DNA from 2 places in the Bradyrhizobium sp. USDA 3240 genome. Region 2 is predicted to be linked to the other one. Evidence: riboswitches for the same ligand, from Rfam matches in the RefSeq annotation. Region 2 holds a riboswitch; the other holds the start of a gene.
What was found. A riboswitch is a leader RNA that binds a small molecule or an ion and turns the genes downstream of it on or off. The one in region 2 is predicted to bind S-adenosylmethionine.
Positions count from the first base shown of each region.

Region 1: another riboswitch for S-adenosylmethionine. It lies ahead of ACVIGA_RS24960 (O-succinylhomoserine sulfhydrylase); the one in region 2 lies ahead of metX (homoserine O-acetyltransferase MetX).

Region 1 covers NZ_JBSSGD010000002.1:5,136,581-5,147,585, forward strand. Annotated here, with positions in the region: gene ACVIGA_RS24930 (IclR family transcriptional regulator) at 1-306, opposite strand, end outside; partial or broken gene ACVIGA_RS24935 (3-hydroxyacyl-CoA dehydrogenase NAD-binding domain-containing protein) at 475-2,573, shown strand; gene pimA (dicarboxylate--CoA ligase PimA) at 2,731-4,416, shown strand; gene pimC (pimeloyl-CoA dehydrogenase large subunit) at 4,510-5,700, shown strand; gene pimD (pimeloyl-CoA dehydrogenase small subunit) at 5,852-6,997, shown strand; gene ACVIGA_RS24955 (SDR family NAD(P)-dependent oxidoreductase) at 7,118-7,891, shown strand; gene ACVIGA_RS24960 (O-succinylhomoserine sulfhydrylase) at 7,944-9,137, opposite strand; SAM riboswitch at 9,214-9,293, opposite strand; gene ACVIGA_RS24965 (2'-deoxycytidine 5'-triphosphate deaminase) at 9,427-10,533, shown strand; gene ACVIGA_RS24970 (hypothetical protein) at 10,736-11,005, shown strand, end outside.
Region 2 covers NZ_JBSSGD010000002.1:3,292,001-3,303,005, forward strand. Annotated here, with positions in the region: gene metW (methionine biosynthesis protein MetW) at 1-250, opposite strand, end outside; gene metX (homoserine O-acetyltransferase MetX) at 247-1,446, opposite strand; SAM riboswitch at 1,531-1,610, opposite strand; gene ACVIGA_RS16305 (chorismate mutase) at 1,796-2,644, shown strand; gene hisC (histidinol-phosphate transaminase) at 2,669-3,766, shown strand; gene ACVIGA_RS16315 (prephenate/arogenate dehydrogenase family protein) at 3,775-4,707, shown strand; gene ACVIGA_RS16320 (IS30 family transposase) at 4,883-5,899, shown strand; gene ACVIGA_RS16325 (MerR family transcriptional regulator) at 6,063-7,160, opposite strand; gene ACVIGA_RS16330 (outer membrane protein) at 7,381-8,070, shown strand; gene ACVIGA_RS16335 (VOC family protein) at 8,310-8,804, shown strand; gene ACVIGA_RS16340 (Bug family tripartite tricarboxylate transporter substrate binding protein) at 8,965-9,954, opposite strand; gene ACVIGA_RS16345 (hypothetical protein) at 10,047-10,526, opposite strand; gene ACVIGA_RS16350 (hypothetical protein) at 10,788-11,005, opposite strand, start outside.

The DNA.
Region 1 (11,005 bases), 1.8 Mb from region 2:
TTCTTCTCGATACGGCTCGGACAAATGCCGAACGCCGAGATTGGCGAGCGCGGCATAGCCGAGCGCCATCGCCGAAGGTGCAAGCTGATACTTTTCGAATTTCGGTACAGGTGTAAGGTATCCCAGCTTGGTCAGCGTGTAGGTCAGCCGGGAAATGGTTGGCTTCGGTAATTTGGTGCGGGCTGCAATCTCCTGATTGCCGAGCAGCCCGTCATTGGGTTGAAATGCACGCAGGACATCCAGTCCGCGGGAAAGCGCGACGACGAAATTGCGATCGGTCGCTGCTTTCTTGCTGGCGCGCTTCATTCCCTGCCCTTGTCATGCTCGTTGACAAGGCTCGTGCTTCAAAATAACCCTCCGTGTCAAGATGTGGAATTAAATTTCGCAGTGCGAAATTGGTCTATCTAGCGGCTCGACGCAAGTCGTGCAGCTACTCAACGCAAATTCAAGAACAAGCATCCAGGGAGAGTCCCGGTGAGTGAAGTCGTCAAGCTCGAACGTCATGACAATATTGCCGTCGTCACGGTTAACAGTCCGCCAGTGAACGCGCTGAGCGCCGCCGTGCGCGGCGGCATCTTCGATTGCATCAAGAGCGCGATCGATGATGCGCAGGTCCAGGGCATCGTGCTGACCTGCGCCGGCCGCACCTTCATCGCCGGCGCCGACATCACCGAATTCGGCAAGCCGCCGAAGCCGCCCGGGCTCGCCGACGTGCTGAGCCTGATGGAAAGCTCGCCGAAGCCGATCGTTGCCGCGATCCACGGCACCGCGCTCGGCGGCGGCCTCGAGGTTGCGCTGGCCTGCCACTATCGCGTCGCCACCAAGGACGCCAAGCTCGGCCTGCCCGAGGTGAAGCTCGGCCTGCTGCCGGGCGCCGGCGGCACCCAGCGCCTGCCGCGCGCGGTCGGTCCCGAGCTCGCGGTCAAGATGATCGTCGGCGGTGATCCGATCAGCGCGCGGATGCCGCGCTGAAGGCCGGCCTGATCGAGGAGATCGTCGAGGGTCCGGCGTCGGGCGGTGAGGCATTTGCGCGCAAGGTGGTCGCCGAGAAGCGTCCGCTGCGCAAGCTGCGCGATGACGACAGCAAGCTCGCCGCGGCCAAGGCCGACCGTTCGATCTTCACCAATGCCGTCGCTGCGCTGACCAAGAAGTCGCGCGGCCTCGAGGCGCCGTTCGCCGCGGCCGACGCCGTCGGCGCCGCGATCGACCTGCCGTTCGATGAGGGCCTGAAGAAGGAGCGCGAGGGCTTCCTCAAGCTGATGAACGGCGAGCAGTCCAAGGCGCAGCGCTACGCGTTCTTCGCCGAGCGCGAAGCCGCCAAGATCTCCGGTGTTCCCGAAGGCACCAAGGGCCGCAACGTGGCGCGCGTCGCCATCCTCGGCGCCGGCACCATGGGCGGCGGCATCGCGATGTCGTTCGCCAATGCCGGCATCCCGGTCACCCTGATCGAGACGGGCGAGGAGCAGCTCAAGCGCGGCCTCGGCATCATGCAGAAGAACTACGAGGCGACCGCCGCGCGCGGCGGCATCCCGGCGGACGCGCCCGCCAAGCGCATGGCGCTGATCAACGGCGTCGTCGGCATCGAGAACATCGGCGACGCCGATCTGGTGATCGAGGCGGTGTTCGAGACCATGGCGGTCAAGAAGGAAGTGTTCGGCAAGCTCGACCAATACGCCAAGCCGGGCGCGGTGCTGGCCTCCAACACCTCCTACCTCAACATCGACGAGATCGCGCAGTCGACCAAGCGCCCGCAGGACGTGCTCGGCATGCACTTCTTCTCGCCGGCCAACGTCATGAAGCTGTGCGAGATCGTGCGCGCCGACAAGACCGCGCCGGATGCGCTGGTCACCGCCGTCTCGATCGCGCGCAAGATCGCCAAGGTGCCGGCCGTGGTCGGCGTCTGCGACGGCTTCGTCGGCAACCGCATGCTGGCGCAACGCGGCAAGCAGTCCGAGAAGCTGCTGTTCGAAGGCGCGCTGCCGCAGCAGGTCGACGCTGTCGTCACCAAGTTCGGCATGCCGATGGGACCGTTCGCGATGGGCGATCTCGCCGGTCTCGATATCGGCTGGCGCTCGCGCAAGGACCGCGGCATCAAGTCGGAGATCGCGGACGCGCTGTGCGAAGCCGGCCGCTTCGGCCAGAAGACCGGCAAGGGCTACTACAAGTATGAGCAGGGTTCGCGCGCGGCGCTGCCCGATCCCGAGGTCGAGAAGCTGATCGACGAGACGCTGGCGCGCCTCGGCCGCAAGAAGCGCGTCGTCAGCGACGACGAGATCCTCGAGCGGATGATGTACCCGATGATCAACGAAGGCGCGAAGATCCTCGCCGAGGGCATCGCGGCGCGTCCGTCTGACATCGACGTGGTCTGGCTCTATGGCTATGGCTGGCCGATCTATCGCGGCGGTCCGATGTTCTGGGCCGACACCGTGGGCCTCAAGCACATCGCCGATCGCCTGGCCTTCTATGCCAAGGAGACCAACGATCCCTCGCTCGAACCAGCGCCGCTGCTCAAGAAGCTCGCCGACGAAGGCAAGACCTTCGCCTCGCTCGCTGCTGCGTCGAAGGCGGCGTGATTGGCTGAAGGTCTGATCACGTGTCGTTCCGGGGCATCGCGAAAGCGATGAACCCGGAACCCATCGCGCCTCGGCGCGTGTGGATCGATGGATTCCGGGTCTGGCCCTTCGGGCCATCCCGGAATGACGACTTCATAGAGTCCCTGCGAAGGCATCCATGACCTATCCCGGCGAACGATATTATCCCAAGGGCGTGCAGTGGAGCGACGAGATTACGCGCGGCACGCTGCCGGACCTGCTCTCGAGTGCCGCCGCCGAGTTCGGCGCGCGCCCGGTGCTCGAATTCCGCGAACGGCAGATCAGCTACAGCGAGCTGGAAGCGTTGGTCGAGACCGCGGCAGCCGCCTTCATGCGGGCCGGTTACGGCAAGGGCACCTCGGTCGCGCTGTTCCTCGGCAATTCGCCCGATCACCCGATCAACTTCTTCGGCGCGCTGAAGGCCGGCGCCCGCGTCGTGCATCTGTCGCCGCTCGACGGCGAGATCGCGCTGTCGCACAAGCTCTCCGATTCAGGCGCGCGCGTGCTGGTCACCAGCAACCTCTCGGCGCTGTTGCCGACCGCGTTGAAATTCCTCGCCAAGGGGCTGCTTGACCGCCTGATCGTTTGCGAGGATGACAATTGGGGCAAGGTCGGCACACCGCAGACCGCGTTGCCTGACAATCCTGCGATCATCACGCACCGGCAGTTTATCGACGGCGCAGTCAAGCCGTCGCACTGGCCCGCCGTCGACGTCGAGGACGTCGCGCTGCTGCAATATACCGGCGGCACCACGGGCCTGCCCAAGGGCGCCATGCTCAGCCACGGCAATCTCACCGCGGCGGTGTCGATCTATGATGTCTGGGGCAAGCCGGGGCGGCTCGAACGCAACGCGATCGAGCGTGTCATCTGCGTGCTGCCGCTGTTTCACATCTATGCGCTGACCGTCGTGCTGCTGTCGGTGATCCGGCGCGGCCATCTGATCTCGCTGCATCAGCGCTTCGACGTCGAGGCCGTGATGCGCGACATCGAGGTCAAGCGCGCGACGGTGTTTCCCGGCGTGCCGACGATGTGGATCGCGATCGCCTCGCTGCCCGACCTCGACAAGCGCGATCTGTCCTCGCTGGTGGTCGCCGGCTCCGGCGGCGCGCCGCTGCCGGTCGAGGTCGCCAAGATCTTCGAGCGCCGCGTCGGTATGAAGCTGAAGAGCGGCTGGGGCATGACCGAGACCTGCTCGCCCGGCACCGGCCATCCCAAGGAGGGGCCGGAGAAGCCGGGCTCGATCGGACTGATGCTGCCCGGCATCGAGATGGACGTGGTATCGCTGGAGGATTCCACCAAGGTGATGCCGGTCGGTGAGGTCGGCGAAATCCGCATCCGCGGCCCGAACGTCACCAAAGGCTATTGGAACAGGCCGGCGGAGACCGCGGAGGCCTTCGTCGGCGACCGCTTCCTGACCGGCGACATCGGCTACATGGACACGGACGGCTATTTCTATCTGGTCGACCGCAAGAAGGACATGATCATCTCCGGCGGCTTCAACGTCTATCCGCAGATGATCGAGCAGGCGATCTACACGCATCCCGCCGTGCAGGAGGTGATCGTGATCGGCATCCCCGACGATTACCGCGGCGAGGCGGCAAAGGCCTTCATCAAGCTGCGCGACGGGCAGCCAGCATTCTCGATCGACGAGCTGCGCGCATTCCTCACCGGCAAGGTCGGCAAGCATGAATTGCCGGCGGCGGTCGAGTTCGTCGACGAACTGCCGCGCACGCCGGTCGGAAAACTGTCGCGCCATGAATTGCGCCAGCAGCAGCCGAAGACATCTCAAGCCACGCAACAAACCGCATCAGGATCGCGCTCTTGATGGACGATATGGTGCAATGAATCCGTCGTCGCGGCGTTCGCCGGGACGACATCGAGAATGACGAGGAAGTTGAACTTCAAAAAGGAGGATCCGATGGATCTCGCTTTCACCAAGGAAGAGATAGCGTTTCGCGAGGAGGTACGGGAGTTCTTCAAGAACAACGTGCCGCCGGAGACCCGGCGCAAGCTGCAGGAAGGTCGCCACCTGTCGAAGGACGAGATGGTGACCTGGTGGCGCATCCTCAACAAGAAGGGCTGGGGCGTCACCCACTGGCCGAAGGAATATGGCGGCACCGGCTGGACCACCGTGCAGCACTACATCTTCAACGAGGAGCTGCAGTCCTATCCGGCGCCGCAGCCGCTCGCCTTCGGCGTCAGCATGGTCGGCCCTGTCATCTACACCTTCGGCAACGAGAAGCAGAAGAAGGAATATCTGCCGCGCATTGCCAGTGTCGACGACTGGTGGTGCCAGGGCTTCTCGGAGCCGGGCTCGGGTTCGGACCTCGCGTCGCTGAAGACCAAGGCGGAGCGCCGTGGCGACAAGTGGATCATCAACGGCCAGAAGACCTGGACCACGCTCGCCCAGCACGCCGACATGATCTTCTGCCTCTGCCGCACCGACAACAACGCGAAGAAGCAGATGGGCATCTCCTTCATCGTGTTCAGCATGAAGTCTAAGGGCGTCACCGTCCGTCCGATCCAGACCATCGACGGCGGCCACGAGGTCAACGAAGTGTTCTTCGACGACGTCGAGGTGCCCTACGAGAACCTGATCGGCGAGGAGAACAAGGGCTGGGACTACGCCAAATTCCTGCTCGGCAATGAGCGTACCGGCATCGCCCGGGTCGGCGTCTCGAAGGAGCGGCTGCGCCGCATCCGCGCGCTGGCTTCCAAGGTCGAGTCCGGCGGCCGTCCGGTGATCGAGGATCCGGCGTTCCGCGAGAAGCTCACGGCCTGTGAGATCGAGCTGAAGGCGCTCGAGCTGACCCAGCTCCGCGTCGTTGCCGACGAAGGCAAGCACGGCAAGGGCAAGCCGAACCCGGCTTCTTCGGTGCTCAAGATCAAGGGCTCGGAAATCCAGCAGACCACCACCGAGCTGCTGATGGAGATCATCGGTCCGTTCGCCGCGCCCTATGACGAACACGGCGATGCCGGCTCGAACGAGAGCATGGATTGGACCGCGCAGATCGCGCCGAGCTACTTCAACAACCGCAAGGTCTCGATCTACGGCGGCTCCAACGAGATCCAGCGCAACATCATCAGCAAGGCGGTGCTGGGGCTGTAGGCCTCACCATTATCGTCATTCCGGGGCTTCGCGTAGCGAAGAGCCCGAATCCATAACCACCATCGTGAGTATGGATTCCGGGCCTGGCCCTTCGGGCCATCCCGGAATGACGCCGCGGATAGCATCAGCACTTTGACAATAGGGAACGAACATGGATTTTGATCTGTCCGAGGAGCAGCGGCTTCTCAAGGAAAGCGTCGACGGTTTGCTGGCGGATGCCTACGACTTCGATGCGCGCAAGAAGTACATGAAGGAGAAGGGCGGCTGGAGCAAAGCGCTCTGGGGCAAGCTCGCCGAGCAGGGCCTGCTTGGTCTGCCCTTCGCCGAGACCGACGGCGGCTTCGGCGCCGGCGCGGTCGAGACCATGATCGTGATGGAAGCGCTCGGCAAGTCACTGGTGGTCGAGCCCTATCTCGCCACCGTCGTGGTCGCCGGCGGCTTCCTGCGCCATGGCGGCTCGGCCGAGCAGAAGGCCAAGTACATTCCCGGCATCATCGACGGCAGCAAGACCTTCGGCTTTGCGCAGCTCGAGAAGAACTCGCGCTACGACCTGTTCGACGTCGTGACCACGGCGAAGAAGAAGGGCGACGGTTGGGTGATCGACGGCGAGAAGTTCGTCGTGCTGAACGGCGAGAACGCCGACACCTTGATCGTGACCGCGCGCACCAAGGGCGGCCAGCGCGACAAGGCCGGCATCGGCGTGTTCCTGGTTCCGGCGGACGCCAAGGGCGTCACCAGGAAGGGCTATCCGACCCAGGACGGCCTGCACGCGGCCGACATCACCTTCACCAATGTCGAGGTCGGTGCGGATGCTGCGATCGGCGATCCCGAGAATGGCCTGCCTCTGATCGAGCGCGTCGCGGACGAAGCCCGCATTGCGCTGTGCGCGGAAGCCGTCGGCGCGATGGACGAGTCGCTGAAGGAGACCGTCGAGTACATCAAGACCCGCAAGCAGTTCGGCGTTGCGATCGGCTCGTTCCAGAGCCTGCAGCACCGCGCCGCCGACATGTTCGTGGCGCTGGAGCAGGCCCGCAGCATGTCGATGTTCGCGACCATGGCGTCGGACTTCAGCGATGCCAAGGAGCGTTCGTCCGCGGTCGCGGCCGCCAAGGTGCAGGTCGGCAAGTCCCTGAAGTTCGTCGGCCAGCAGTCGATCCAGCTTCATGGCGGCATCGGCATGACCATGGAAGCCAAGATCGGTCACTACTTCAAGCGGCTGACCATGATCGAGAACACGCTCGGTGATACCGACTACCACCTCCGTCGCGTCAGCGAGGGCGGCGGGCTGTTGGCTTGATCGTCATTCCGGGGCTCGCGAAGCGAGAACCCGGAATCTCGCGCCACAACTTCTGGATTCCGGGTCTGCGCCTTGCGGCGCATCCCGGAATGACGCGTCAATAACAGGGAGGCAACAACAATGAAAAACACCCCGTTCGATCTCACCGGCCAGGTCGCGGTCGTCACCGGTTCGAGCCGCGGCATCGGCCGCTCCTCGGCGGAGCTGCTGGCCAAGCTCGGCGCCAAGGTCGTGATCTCCTCGCGCAAGGCGGATGCCTGCCAGGAGGTCGCCGACGGCATCAAGAAAGAGGGCGGTGACGCGCTTGTCATCCCCTGCAACATCGCGCGCCGCGCGGAGGTCGAGGGTCTGGTCTCAGGCACGATCAAGCACTACGGCAAGATCGACATCCTGGTCTGCAACGCCGCGGTGAATCCCTATTACGGTCCGCTGCTCGACATCACGGACGAGGCCTTCGACAAGATCATGGGCTCGAACGTCAAGAGCAACATCTGGCTGTCCGCGCTGGCGATCCCGCAGATGGCGGAACGCGGCAAGGGCTCGGTCGTGATCATCTCCTCGATCGGCGGACTTCGTGGTTCTACGGTGATCGGCGCCTACGGCATCTCCAAGGCTGCGGACTTTGCGCTGTGCCGCAGCCTCGCCGGCGAATGGGGGCCGAAGGGCGTGCGCGTCAATTGCGTGGCGCCGGGTCTGGTGAAGACCGATTTCGCCCGCGCGCTGTGGGAGGATCCGGACAATCTGAAGCGCCGCACCGCATCGACACCGCTCCGCCGCATCGGCGAGCCCGACGAGATCGCGGGCGCGGTGGCCTATCTCGCCTCCGATGCCTCGACCTTCATGACCGGCCAGACCATCGTGGTCGACGGCGGCGTGACGACGGCTGCGACGTAGTTCTCAAGAGAAGCCATCGTGGCCGGGTTAGCCCGGCCACGACGTGTTCGCCTCAAACCTGCTCGAGCGCGCGCTCAAAATCCTCGATCAAATCGTCGGGGTGCTCGAGCCCGGCCGAGAAGCGAATAAAGCCTTCGCTGATGCCGAGCTCGGCGCGGGCCTCCGGCGCCAGGCGCTGATGCGTCGTGGTCGCGGGATGTGTCACCAGGCTCTTGGCATCGCCGAGATTGTTGGAGATGCGCGAGATCTTCAGCGCGTTGAGGCAACGGAAGGCGCCGGCCTTGCCGTCCTTCACCTCGAAGCCGACCAGCGTCGAGCCGGCGCCCATCTGCTTCTTCACCGTGTCGGCCTGCGGATGATCGGGGCGGCCGGGATAGACCAGCCGTGTGATCTTCGGATGGTTGGCCAGCGCCTCGGCGATCTTCGCCGCGTTCTCGGTCTGCGCGCGGACGCGGATGCCGAGCGTCTCGAGTCCCTTCAACAGCACCCAGGCGTTGAACGGCGACAGCGACGGGCCGGTCTGGCGCATGAAATTATGGATGTGCTCGGCGATGAACGCTTCCGACGACAGGATGACGCCGCCGAGGCAGCGGCCCTGGCCGTCGATATGCTTGGTCGCCGAATAGACCACGACGTCGGCGCCGAGCGACAGCGGGCTCTGCCAGATCGGCGTCGCGAACACATTGTCGACGATCAGCCGGGCGCCGCCGCTATGCGCGATCTCTGCGATCGCGCCGATGTCGAGCACGTCGAGCGTCGGATTGGTCGGGCTTTCGAGAAAGAAGGTCTTGGTGTTCGGCCGTAAGGCGCGCTGCCACTGGTCGAGATCGAGGCCGTCGACCAGCGTCGTCTCGATGCCGTAGCGCGGCAACAGGTCCTGCACGACGTAGAGGCAGGAGCCGAACAGGGCCTTCGATGCCACCACGTGATCGCCGGCCTTCAGCGGCGCGAGGATCGCGGTGGTCACCGCGGCCATGCCGGTCGCGGTCGAGCGCGCGGCTTCCGCGCCCTCGAGCTCGATCATGCGGCGCTCGAACATCGCAATGGTCGGGTTGGAATAGCGCGAATAGATGAAGCCGGGATCCTGGCCCTTGAAGCGCGCCTCGCATTGCTCGGCGGTGTCGTAGACATAGCCCTGGGTGAGAAACAGCCCTTCCGACGTCTCCCCGAATTGCGAGCGGAGCGTGCCGCCATGGACGAGGCGGGTTTCAGGACGGAAGTGGGCAGTAGACTTGGATTCAGACATGTGACCTCCGAAGTGGCCATTTCCCTCGGAAACTGGCCACAAAAAAACCGGCCTGGAGAAACCTCCACAAGCCGGGATCACACTGTCCCCGGCCTGTTTAGCGACTTATTTAACGTGGCTGCAAGCCGGCCGGCTCAAATCACCACGGGATAAGTGCAGCTGATATTCCCTCGCGCCCTTTCCGTCAAGACGGTCATCGGATAACCCGTAAAAGCCCATAATTTGGGGCTTGGTGGCCGCTCGGAGTATGATTTTGGGCCATCTCGAGGGATCGCCGAGGGACCGCGACGTGTCGTTCACGCTGGAAGATGAATCCAACGGAATCCTGCCCGACCGCATGATCGCGGAGATGGCGGAGGCCGGCCTCATTCTGCCCGCCTACGACTTCGTCGAGAGCCAGATCCAGCCGGCGAGCCTCGATCTCCGCCTCGGCGACATCGCCTACCGCGTCCGCGCCAGCTTCCTGCCGGGCCCCGGTGCCACCGTCGCCGAGCGGATCGACCAGCTCAAGCTGCACGAGATCGATCTCTCCGACGGCGCGGTGCTGGAGACCAACTGCGTCTACATCGTGCCGCTGCTGGAAAGCCTGGCGCTGCCGCCGGAGATCGTCGCCGCGGCCAACCCGAAGAGCTCGACCGGACGGCTCGACGTCTTCACCCGCGTGATCGCCGACGGCACCCGCCGCTTCGACATGATCGGTGCCGGCTATCACGGCCCGCTCTATGCCGAGATCAGCCCGAAGACGTTTCCCGTGCTGCTGCGCGAGGGCTCGCGGCTCAGCCAGGTCCGTTTCCGGATCGGCGAGGCGACCTTGACCGCCGACGAACTCGACGCGCTGCATGCCGCCGAGCGGCTGGTCGATGCCGACAATGCCGACCTTACCCACGGCGTCGCGCTCTCGGTCGATCTGTCCGGCGAGAACTCCGGCGGCTTCGTCGGCTATCGCGCCAAGCGCCACACCGGCGTGGTCGATGTCGATCGCCGCGGCGGCTATTCGGTTGAAGAATTCTGGGAGCCGATCAAGGCGCGGCCCGACGGCAGCCTGATCCTCGATCCCGGCGAGTTCTACATCCTGGCTTCGAAAGAGGCGGTGCAGGTGCCGCCAGACTACGCCGCGGAGATGGTGCCGTTCGATCCGCTGGTCGGCGAATTCCGCGTCCACTATGCCGGCTTCTTCGATCCCGGCTTCGGTTATGCCGGCGCCGGCGGCAAGGGCGCGCGCGCCGTGCTGGAAGTGCGCTCGCGCGAGGTGCCGTTCATTCTCGAGCATGGCCAGATCGTCGGCCGCCTCGTCTATGAACGCATGCTCGAGCGCCCCGACGCGCTCTATGGCCAGCGCATCGGTTCGAACTACCAGGCGCAGGGCCTGAAGCTCTCCAAGCATTTTCGCGTGTAATTCCGTAGTCCGGTTTTCGCGTCGTCCTCCGCTGTCATTCCCCGCGAAAGCGGGGAATCCAGTACGCCGCGGCCTCTCGATCGACAACGACTGTCTCTGGAATACTGGATCGCCCGATCAAGTCGGGCGATGACAGTGTGTGTTGGTTGCGCTGTCTCTTCGGCGATGACACAGTCCAGAAAACAACAAGCCGGGAGCGAACATGAGCGCCGCAACAGATTCAGCGCAGCAAGAAACGCAGTGGCGGAAGTGGCGCAGCGTCGCCGATCTCTATCACGCCTTCTTCACCGGGCTGATCCTCACCGTGGTGACGCGGCGCGGCACCGCCGACGCCGCCGAATTCGTCTTCCGCGTGTTTCGCCGCCAGCAGCAGGAGCGCTTCCTGCCCGGCTTGAAGAAGCTCGGCCTCGACGGTCTGCCGCCTGCGGTCGCGGCCGCGCAATATCACTATCTCTCCAACTGGATCGGCGGC
Region 2 (11,005 bases):
CGGCATCGCCCTGCACCACCGCGAGGCCCTTGGCGACGCAGCCATTGACGCCCTCGCGGGACAGCTCGATGCCGCGGCCGTCGATGCCGCGGCTCTCCAAGAGCTGCAACAACTCGCCATCGCCGCAGCCGACGTCGAGCACGCGCGAGCCCGGCCGTACCATCTCGGCGACCAGGAGATGATCCCTGCGATAGCCGCCAGTCCGCTCCGGCGCAACGCCCGGCAAGGGCAAGGTTTGCTGCATGCTCATGACTGGCCGCCGTCTTTCAGTCCGCGCGCCTTGCCTGCGGCCTGCAGGAAAGCGCGGGAGATCTCCAGGAACTCCGGCACGTCGAGCAGGAACGCGTCATGGCCGCGATCGGTCTCGATCTCGGCGAACGACACCCGCGCGCTCGACGCGTTCAGCGCATGCACCAGCGCCCGCGATTCCGAGGTCGGAAACAGCCAGTCGCTGGTGAACGACACCACGCAGAACCGCGTCTTGATGCCGGCGAACGCAGTCGCCAGCGCGCCGTTGTGATCGGCGGCGATGTCGAAATAATCCATCGCGCGCGTGAGATACAGATAGCTGTTGGCGTCGAAGCGCTCGACAAAGGACGAACCCTGGTAGCGCAGATAGCTCTCGACCTGGAAATCCGCATCGAACGAGAAGGTCGGCAGCTCGCGGTCCTGCATTCGCCGTCCGAACTTGCGATGCAGCGCGGCGTCCGAAAGATAAGTGATGTGCGCGGCCATCCGCGCGACCGCCAGTCCGCGATGCGGATGGGTGTCCTCGTCGACATAGCGGCCGCCGCGCCAGTCCGGATCGGCCATCACGGCTTGGCGGCCGAGCTCGTGGAACGCGATGTTCTGTGCCGAGTGCCGCGTCGAGCAGGCGATCGCGAGCGTCGAGAACACGCGCTCGGGATAGGCCGCGGTCCATTGCAGCACCTGCATGCCGCCCATCGAGCCGCCGACCACGCAGAACAGCGTCGTGATGCCGAGGCGATCGATCAGCATCGCCTGCGCGCGCACCATGTCGGGGATCGTGATGATCGGGAAATCGAGCCCCCACACCTTGCCGGTCGCCGGATTCAGCGACGCCGGTCCGGTCGAGCCCATGCAGCCGCCGATCACGTTGGAGCAGATGATGAAGTATTGTTCGGGATCGATCGGCTTGCCGGCGCCGACCATGGTGTCCCACCAGCCGGGCTTGCCGGTGACGGGATGGGTGTTGTTGACGTGCTGATCGCCGGTCAGCGCGTGGCAGATCAGGATCGCGTTGGACCTGTCGGCGTTAAGCTCGCCATAGGTCTGATAGGCGATCTGGAAAGGCGCGAGATCGATGCCGCAATCCAGCTTCAGCGGCTGATCCATGCCGAACTTCGCCACCAATGACGACGGGTGATCGGTCTCATGGGCGCGATCATCGCTCTGGGTTTGCGGTATCGGACGCACGTTGCTCATCTAGGCGACCCTGCCCTCGCGCGGGAGGGCTCGAACAGAAATCAGGCCATAAAAAAACCCGGCCTGAACAAGGTTCGGCCGGGAGCTGATCTGTCCCCGGCCTGTTTAGCGAGTTGTTTAACGTGGCTGCAAGCCGGCCGGCTCAAATGACCACGGAGTGGAGCGAACCTAGTCCTCAGGCCCCCCGTCGTCAAGGCGGCCAGCGAACGTCCCCTTGCCGGAGGCCATAGTTAACCGTTTGCGCAAGGCTGGACCGCGAGGTTTCTCTTTGCTTTCGCCGGCCGTCTTTCCTAATCAGGGACCCTGTCCGGCGCGGCATCGGGCCGCCCGGACGACAAGGTTTGAGAGCATGTCCAACCCACCCCCATCGCCGCCCTCGCTGCAGGAGCTGCGCAAGGAGATCGATGCGATCGACGAGCAGGTTCACCGCCTGCTGATGGCGCGCGGCGACATCATCGACCGCCTGATCCAGGTCAAGAAGACCCAGGAGGTCGGCTCGGCGTTCCGCCCGGCGCGCGAGGCCAGCATGATGCGCGAGCTGGTGCGGCGCCATCGCGGCATCCTGCCGCTCGACACCATCGAGGGCATCTGGCGCGTCATCATCTCGACCTTCACCTACGTGCAGGCGCCGTTCGCCGTGCATGCCGATGTGTCCGTCGGCGAGTCGGCGATGCGCGACTCGGCGCGGTTTCATTTCGGCTTCGTGGTGCCTTACGTCTCGCATTTCAGCGCGCAGGCAGCGGTCGAGGCCGTGACGAAGTCGAAGGGCGACCTCGCGCTAGTCTCCGCGATCGCGAGCCGCACGCCGTGGTGGAATGCGCTCGAGGCCGATGGCGCGCCGAAGATCATCGCGCGGCTGCCGTTCCTCGAACGCGCCGACCATCCCGCCGCGCTGCCGGTGTTCCTGATCTCGCGGGTCGCCGACGACGCCATGGTGACCGAAGTGCAGATCTGGAGCGTGCGCGTCTCAGGCTGGAACGCCGATGTTGCCCGAGCGCTCGCCCCGCTCGCCGAGATCGTCGCGGTCCCCGACACCGCGTTCGACGGCGCGGCCTTGCTGGTCTCGGTCACCGGGCACGATTTCGAGAAGATCAAGCTCGCCTTGATCGAGGCCGGCGCCTCGGTGCGCTCTTCGGCCCTCGTCGGCAGCCACGCAACGCGCTATACGGTGCCCTCTAACGGATCGGCCAAGAGCTAGCCGTCTGTATATCCGGAGTTGATAATGTCCCGCCCCGTGCCGAATCCCGGCATCCTCGATATTGCGCCCTACACGCCCGGCAAGAGCCCGGTGCCGGAACCGGGCCGCAAGGTGTTCAAGCTGTCCGCCAACGAGACGCCGTTCGGTCCGTCGGCGAAGGCGATCGCGGCCTACAAGGGCGCGGCTGACCATCTCGAGGACTACCCGGAAGGCACCTCGCGGGTGCTGCGCGAGGCGATTGGCCGTGCCTACGGGCTCGATCCCGATCGCATCATCTGCGGCGCCGGCTCCGACGAGATCCTCAATCTCTTGGCGCACACCTATCTCGCCCCCGGCGACGAGGCGATCTCGACCACCCACGGCTTCCTCGTCTACCCGATCGCCACCATGGCGAACGGCGCGAAGAACGTGATCGCGGCCGAGAGCAATTTCACGGCTGACGTCGACGCCATCCTCGAGGTGGTGACGCCGAAGACCAAGTTGGTCTGGCTCGCCAACCCGAACAATCCGACCGGCACTTACATCCCGTTCGACGAGGTCAAGCGGCTGCGCGCCGCGCTGCCCTCGCATGTGCTGCTGGTGCTCGACGCTGCTTACGCCGACTATGTCTCGCGCAACGACTACGAGCTCGGCATCGAGCTGGTCGCGACCACCGACAACACGGTGGTGACGCACACCTTCTCGAAGATCCACGGCCTCGCCGCGCTGCGGATCGGCTGGATGTTCGGCCCGGCGCATATCGTCGATGCCTGCAACCGGATCCGCGGTCCGTTCAACGTCACGACGCCGGCGATGCTGGCGGCGGTGGCGGCGATCGAGGACGCTGCGCATGTGCAGATGTCGCGGACGCACACCGAACAGTGGCGCAACTGGCTGACCGAGGAGATCGGCAAGCTCGGACTCAAGGTGACGCCGAGCGTCGCCAATTTCGTGCTGATCCATTTCCCGGCCGACACGGGCAAGACCGCGGCGGAAGCCGACGCCTATCTCACGCGGCGCGGCCTCGTGCTGCGCGCGCTCAACAATTACAAGCTGCCGCATGCGCTGCGCATGACCATTGGCACCGAGGAAGCCAACCGCCTCGTGGTCGAGGGCCTGCGCGACTTCCTGGCCGGAAAGTGAACATCGACGTGACCACGGCTCCGATCTTCAATCGCATCGCCCTGATCGGCTTCGGCCTGATCGGCGGCTCGATCGCGCGCGGCGCGCGCGCGCAAGGCCTGGTCGGCGAGATCGTGACCACCGCGCGCTCGGAGAAGACGCGCGCCCGCGTCGCCGAGCTCGGCATCGTCGATCGTGTCGTCGAGACCAATATCGAGGCGGTGAAGGATGCCGATCTTGTCATCCTGTGCATCCCGGTCGGCGCCTGCGGTCCGGTCGCGGCCGAGATTGCCGCCCATCTCAAGCCCGGCGCCATCATCTCCGACGTCGGCTCGGTGAAGGGCGCCGTCGTCAAGGACATGGCGCCGCATCTGCCCGACGGCGTGCACTTCGTCCCGGCGCATCCGGTGGCAGGCACCGAGCATTCGGGCCCGGATTCGGGCTTCGCCGAGCTCTTCATCAACCGCTGGTGCATCCTGACGCCGCCCGAAGGCACCGATCCCGCGGCGACCGACCGGCTGCGCGCGTTCTGGGCCGCGCTCGGCGCCAAGGTCGAGATCATGACGCCGGATCATCATGACCTCGTGCTCGCGATCACCAGCCATCTGCCGCATCTGATCGCCTACACCATCGTCGGCACCGCCGACGAGTTGGCGCAGGTGACGGAATCCGAAGTCATCAAGTTCTCCGCCGGCGGCTTCCGCGACTTCACCCGCATCGCAGCGTCGGACCCGACGATGTGGCGCGACGTGTTCCTCGCCAACAAGGACGCCGTGCTCGAGATGCTCGGCACCTTCACCGAGGATCTGTCGAAGCTCACCCGCGCGATCCGGCGCGGCGACGGCGAGGCGCTGTTCGACCACTTCACGCGCACCCGCGCCATCCGCCGCGGCATCGTCGAGATCGGCCAGGATTCCGCCGCGCCCGACTTCGGCCGGCCGCATGCGAATTTGAAGAAGTAGGGTCAGGCCCGCGATTTCTCCACTTGGTCGTCCTGGCGAAAGCCAGGACCCATTGCCACCGCATTGGGTTGTGAACGGGAACGTGGCCTCAGTGTCGTCCAGCAATTTACATTCGGGGTGATGGGTCCCCTGGGTTCACAAACGAAGTGCAACACTTCCTTGAGGAGGTGTTGCCATGGGGCGGACTTACAAGCAGCTCTCTCTGGACGACCGATGCGAGATTGCCTGTCTATCGGCCAATGGCAGCTCGGTCCGGCAAATCGCGGCAGCTCTGGATCGCTCGCCATCAACAATCTCTCGGGAACTGAGCCGTAATCGGAGCGTTCAGGCTGGCTACAAGCCAAATTATGCCCAGCAACAGATGCGAGCGCGGCGCTGGACGGGCGGACGCCTCGAACGGGAGCCCGTCCTGCGCCGCGCGGTGTTGCAACGCCTTCGCCGAGGTTGGTCGCCGGAGCAGATCGCCGGCCGGCTGGCCCGCGAGTGCGGGCACAAGGTGATCTCCCACGAGACCATCTACCGCTTCATCTATGGCCAACTCAGGCGCACCTCGGACTTCAACTGGCGACGCTACCTGCCGCGCGCCAAGAGCAAGCGCGGCCTCCGCGGCAAGCGAGGCGGCAGCCCCGCAAGCTTCATCGAAGGCCGTGTTTCCCTGGCAAATCGGCCCCTTGAGGTTGCCGACCGTAGCGTCGCCGGGCATTGGGAGGCCGATTTGATGATGTTCTCGAAGTACGGTCAGGCCGTGCTGACCGTGCATGAGCGCACCTCTCGCCTGCTGCTCGGCATCCGCCTTGCCAGCAAGGTTGCGCGCGGTGTCGCACGCCATCTCGTCCGCTTCTTCGCTGCCCTTCCACAAGAGCTGCGCCAGACCGTCACCTTCGACAACGGCACCGAGTTTGCCGGTCACTTGGCGCTACATCGCCTCTCGATCGAGACCTTCTTCTGCGATCCCCACGCGCCCTGGCAGAAGGGTGGTATCGAGAACGCCATCGGCAGGATGCGCCGCTTCATCCCTCGCAAAACGGATCTCGTAACCCTCTCGACCGCCAGATTCCGCCAGTTCATCGCCACCTACAACAACACCCCACGTAAATGCCTTGACTACCGCACGCCTGCGGAGTCCTTTGCCGATCAAGTGTTGCACTTCGAGTGTGAATCCACCTCCTGGCTTTCGCCAGGACGACGGTGAGGATAGTTCTCGCGCGATACGACGCACCGTCATTGCGTACTTCATCTCGGTGTCATCGCCCGCCCGAGTCGAAGGGCTGACAGGTTTTGCTGTGTTGCCCGTCGGGTTGATTTGTCGCACCCGGCTCGCGCCGAACAGCTTCGCGCCGCTTCATCGCCTCTGGTCAAGGCAACGACCGAAGCAGCACTCCATCGATCTTTCCGTCGGATGCCAAAATGATCCGCCATTCCATGTCGACATTGGCGAAGTTGACGTCATAGACATCCCAACCGTCTCGTCCGACGCCCTTGAAGCGAATCGTTTGCATGCCCCCGGCCAGATCCAGCGCGGCGATGATCGCCGGAGCCTGCTCGCGGGCCACCGCCGCCATGATGTCGCTCATGCCGGCGTAGTCGACGGCACCTTGCTGGTGCTGGATCATCAGGTGGCGGATCGCCTCCTCGGTTCCCGGCGACGGCGTCTTGCCATCTATCTTCTTTGCCAGCGCGGTCGCCGCATCTCGGGCCTGCTGGTCGTCGATCCGGGTCGCGTTGTGCGTCAACCCGCCTTGATGAAGCGTGAGGGCGTTCGTGATTCCGTCCGGCTCGACGACGAAGGTAATCTGCGCCGCCGTGGTCTTGAGAAAAAACGTGTGCTCGCTTTCGGGATATATCTCCGAGGCGAACTGTCCGAGAGGCTTCGCGAATAGATGACCGCCATCGCGTGTGATCGTCACCACCTGCCCGCCGATCTGAAACCGAAAATGACCGACGTAGCGCTCCATCACGCCGGGATCGATTTGAATCGCAGCGCGGGGCCGGGCCTGTTCGTAGCGCCGTTGAGCGACGGCATCGAAGGATGCTTCGGCAATATTGGTCTCTTTGGCCAGCACAATGAGGTCGGCGATCGAGAGCGATCCGCCGGCCGAAAGCTTCAAACGCGCCACATTCACCAATGCAAGGCCCTCATCGGCGCGGTTGCGCAGTTGAAGGATCGACGATTGTTGCATGGCCAGGATCTGGTCGAGATCGATCGCGCGGCCTTCGAGAAGCTTGGCGATTTGCGCCAGGCTGAGCCCCATTCGCTTTAGCGCGAGGATCTCGTGCAGGCGGCTGATCTCCGCGGCCCCATAGAGCCGCCAACGCTTCGCCGTGCGGCGCGGCGAAATCAGGCCGCGGCTCTCATAGAGCCGAAGTCCGCGTACCGTGAGACCGATGCGAGCGGCGCACTCTGCCGCGGTCAGCAAGACGTCCTTGTCGGCTTTGTCTCTCGGCTCGTTCATCGACGGAGGCCCTTTCGCCGGTACCCTACGGTGTGACCTTAGGTCCGGCCAAGGCCTTTTTCGGCGCGGCAGGCGATAAACCGCTTGAGCCGACCCCAAGGTCATAGGTCAGAAGCGGGCCAGGAAGACCCTTCAATGCAGAAGCAGCCAAGAGACACTCGCGCATGGACGACGGTCCTCCCACCTCGCCACTCAACCATAACAACGGGAAACTCATCTCATGAAAAAGCTTCTGCTCGGTGCGGTCGCTGGTATCGCCTGCGCGGCTCCTGCGGTCGCGGCCGATCTTCCGGCGCGAACCTATCCGAAGGCGCCGGCCTATACGGCGCCGGAGGCGGCCTATAACTGGACCGGCTTCTATATCGGCGGCCACGTCGGCGGTGCCTTCGCGGGCAACAACAGCCTGGGTGGGGACAAGGGCCGCTTCCTGGGCGGCTTGCAGGGTGGCTTCGACTACCAATTCGCATCGAGCTGGGTGATCGGTGCCGAGGTTCAGTTCAGCGGGCTTACCGGCAACGCTGGCAAAGGCTCGGCTCTTCCGGCAGGCACCCAGGTAACAGGCAATCAGCTTGGCTCGATTACCGGCCGGCTCGGCTACGCCTGGGGCCCGGCGCTCCTCTACGCCAAGGGCGGATACGCCGTCCGCGACAACCTCAATATCGGCGCCGGCTCCGGCGGAATTCCGGTGGTCGTTGCGACCAATGGCAGTCACCGGAGCGGCTTTACCCTCGGCGGCGGTCTCGAATACATGTTCGCGCGGAACTGGTCCGCGAAGGCCGAATATCAGTACTACAACTTCGGCAACACCACCTTCGCCGGCGGCCCCGCCACGATCGTCGGCGTCCGGTTCAGGGACGACGAGCATACCGTCAAGGTGGGCTTCAACTACCGCTTCGGCTGGGGTGGCTAGCACATAGGATGGGTAGAGCGCAGCGAAACCCATCCTGCAATTCCTGATCAGGGCCACATGGAAAGGGCCATCTGTCTCGTCACTTCCCCGACGCGCAAACCGTTCTTTGGATAAGGCTCCCCGACGGCCTCGATTTGCTGCCCGCATAGGCTCGCAGGATGGGCAGATCGACTCTTCCGGGGCGCCAGCCTGTCTACCAGTCGACGGAGCGGCCTGGTAGCCTCGAGCGAGAGAGGCCGTTGCCGGCAGTCCACCCGGCGGAGGCCGACTGGCGCGGCTTCGGTGACAGGAGCGACAAGATGATACTCAGTCCGGATCATGTGACGATCGCAGTGGCCGACGCCGGCCCAGCGATCGCATTCTTCGCACTCCTTGGATTCAGAAAGACTCACGTCGCGACCATCGACGGTGGCATTCCCGCCCAGTACATGGGCATGCCGGCCATGAAAGCGCAGCACATCACCCTCGCGCTTGAAGGAGCGGACTTCGAAATCCAGCTGCTCGAGTTCGACTCGCCCCCAGGCACCGATCCGGGGGTGCACCCGACCAACCTGCGAAAGCTCGGCTTCAATCACCTCGCGTTCCGCGTCGACGACATCGAGGCGGCCACCGCGCACCTGATCGCCAACGGTGTAACCATGCTGAGCGACGAGATGGACTACATCAGCCGAAAGCTCCGGCTGTTCGAGGGGCCCGAGGGCATCACCTTCGAGTTGGTCCAGCGGGACGAATGAAACTCCGCTGACATTCTATCCTCCTCATTCCAAGGCAGCCCGCAGGGCTGAACCCTGAATCCATTCATCTACAATCGCTGTGGCTCAATGGATTCCGGGCTCGTGCTTCGCACGCCCTCAGGTGCGCGTTTGCGCACCGGGGAATGACGAGGAGAGATGCCTACGCCGGCGGCAGGCCGAGCGACTGCGCGGCTTCCATCCAGACCGGCAATTCGCGCTGATACAGCGCATTGCTGTCCTTGAAGCCGATCGCGGGCTCCAGCACGAAGGTCGCGAGCACCTCCTTCACCTTAGGATCGCTGTTGGCGGCGACACAGAGCTCGGATAAGCGATCCACGATCGGCTGCGGCGTCGCCTTCGGCAGCGCCCAGCCCGAGAAGCCGCTCACGGTGAAGAATTTCGATGTCGCGCCCTGTTCGGGCAGCGTCTTGATCTCAGGGATCGCATCGACCTTCTTCGCGTGCACCCCAAAGACGACGCCGCGGCTGCTTTGCAGGACGGTTTGCGCAGCGGTGTAGCTGCCCATCGCGACATCGAGCGTGCCTTCCGCCAGGCCCGTCCACATCGGCGCTTCGCCGCGATAGTGGATCGGCTCGATATTGAGGCCGTATTGCTTGTTGAGCTCGTTGATCGTCATGTGCGGGGCCGAGCCCGCGCTGTAGGTGCCGAAATTCACCTTGCCGCTGCTCCGCGCATGGGCGACGAATTCCGCCAGCGTCTTGACGCCGAGCTTGGGGCTCGCGACCAGCAACAGCCCGGCGCCCGGAATGACGCTGACCAGCGCCAAATCCTTGTCCATGTCGTAGCCGGGGTTCTTCATCATCGCCCGGTTCATCACGTAAGTGGTCGAGATCGAGCACAGGATGGTGTGTCCGTCGGGCGCGGCGCGCGCCACCTCGGCGGCGCCGATCGAGCCCGAAGCACCCGCCTTGTTCTCGATGACGACGGTTTGTCCCACCTGCCTTGCGATGAATTCGCCGAAGGCGCGCGCCAACAGATCGGTCTGCCCGCCGGCCGGGTAGCTGCAGATCATGCGGATTTGCCGCGACGGCCACGCCGCCTGCGCCGAGGCGCCGCGCGACAGCAAGGGCATCGCGAGCGAAGCTGCTCCGGCAGCGATGACGTGACGGCGGCTGAATTCTGCTGGCATGTAAGTCCCTCCCCGATTTTTCAGCGAGGGTACCGCATCGGTCGATCTCAGCTACGGGACAGATTGGCGCAGCGGCTAGTCAGCGACGGCGCTCACCGTCGCATTCGTTGATCCCTGATCGGCCCCGCTGCCGAGATCGGCGCGACCTTCTGGGTCAGCCGCTGGCGGCCGACGAGGCCGGCGGTTGCCAGCATGACGTCGCCGCCGAACCACCACGAGCCGATCACGAACTCCCAGGCACGTGGCGGAATCTCGTCGAACACGATGCCATAGACCGACACCAGTGCGGCCAGCGCGGCGAGGAAGATGCCGCCCGCGCTCATGAGCTCGACGGCATCGATGCGCCCCGTGGCGCGCAAGGCGGGCCTTGGAATATCGATGCCGAGATAGAAGCCGACGGCGCCGATCACGATCGCCGTCACGATAAAGACAAGTGTACCGAAGAAGGCGATGTGCCCCTTCGCGAGCTGGGCCGCGACGAAGGTGCCGGCCATGGCGCCGGCCATCGCGAGACCTGTTCGCTGCAACACATGCGCGGCGCGGCTGACCATCATCAGTTCGCGGGCGAGCACGGCCCTCTCCTTTCTGCTCACGATCCTCATCTGCAGTGTCCTTTACCAGCGGTGCGCTCCCTCTCCCCGTTCTTACGGAGAGAGGGCTGGAGTGTGGGGCCGTCTCGGCAACAATGTCGACGAACGGACTCGCGAAAACTCCCCCTCACCCGGATCGCATCTTCATGCGACGTAGCCGAAGCTCTGCCCCGGCGTTCTTAAGGACGGCCGCCGAAGGCGACCTACGCCTCTCCCCGCACGCGGGGCGAGGTAACCGAAGCCCTAGAACGGGTAGTAGCGGATCTGGGTCATGACGATGTGGTCGTCGGTCTTCGGCGCGCCGCCGACACCTTGGAAGGCGAAGCGCTGGTTATAGGAGTACTGCACGCCGGCCTTGATCGCCCCGTAATCGCCCTTGAAGATCGTGTCGTAGAGACCGACCGTGTATTGCCTGACCTCCGAAGTGTTGCCGTTGCAGGTCGCCGCCGGCGAGTTCTCGA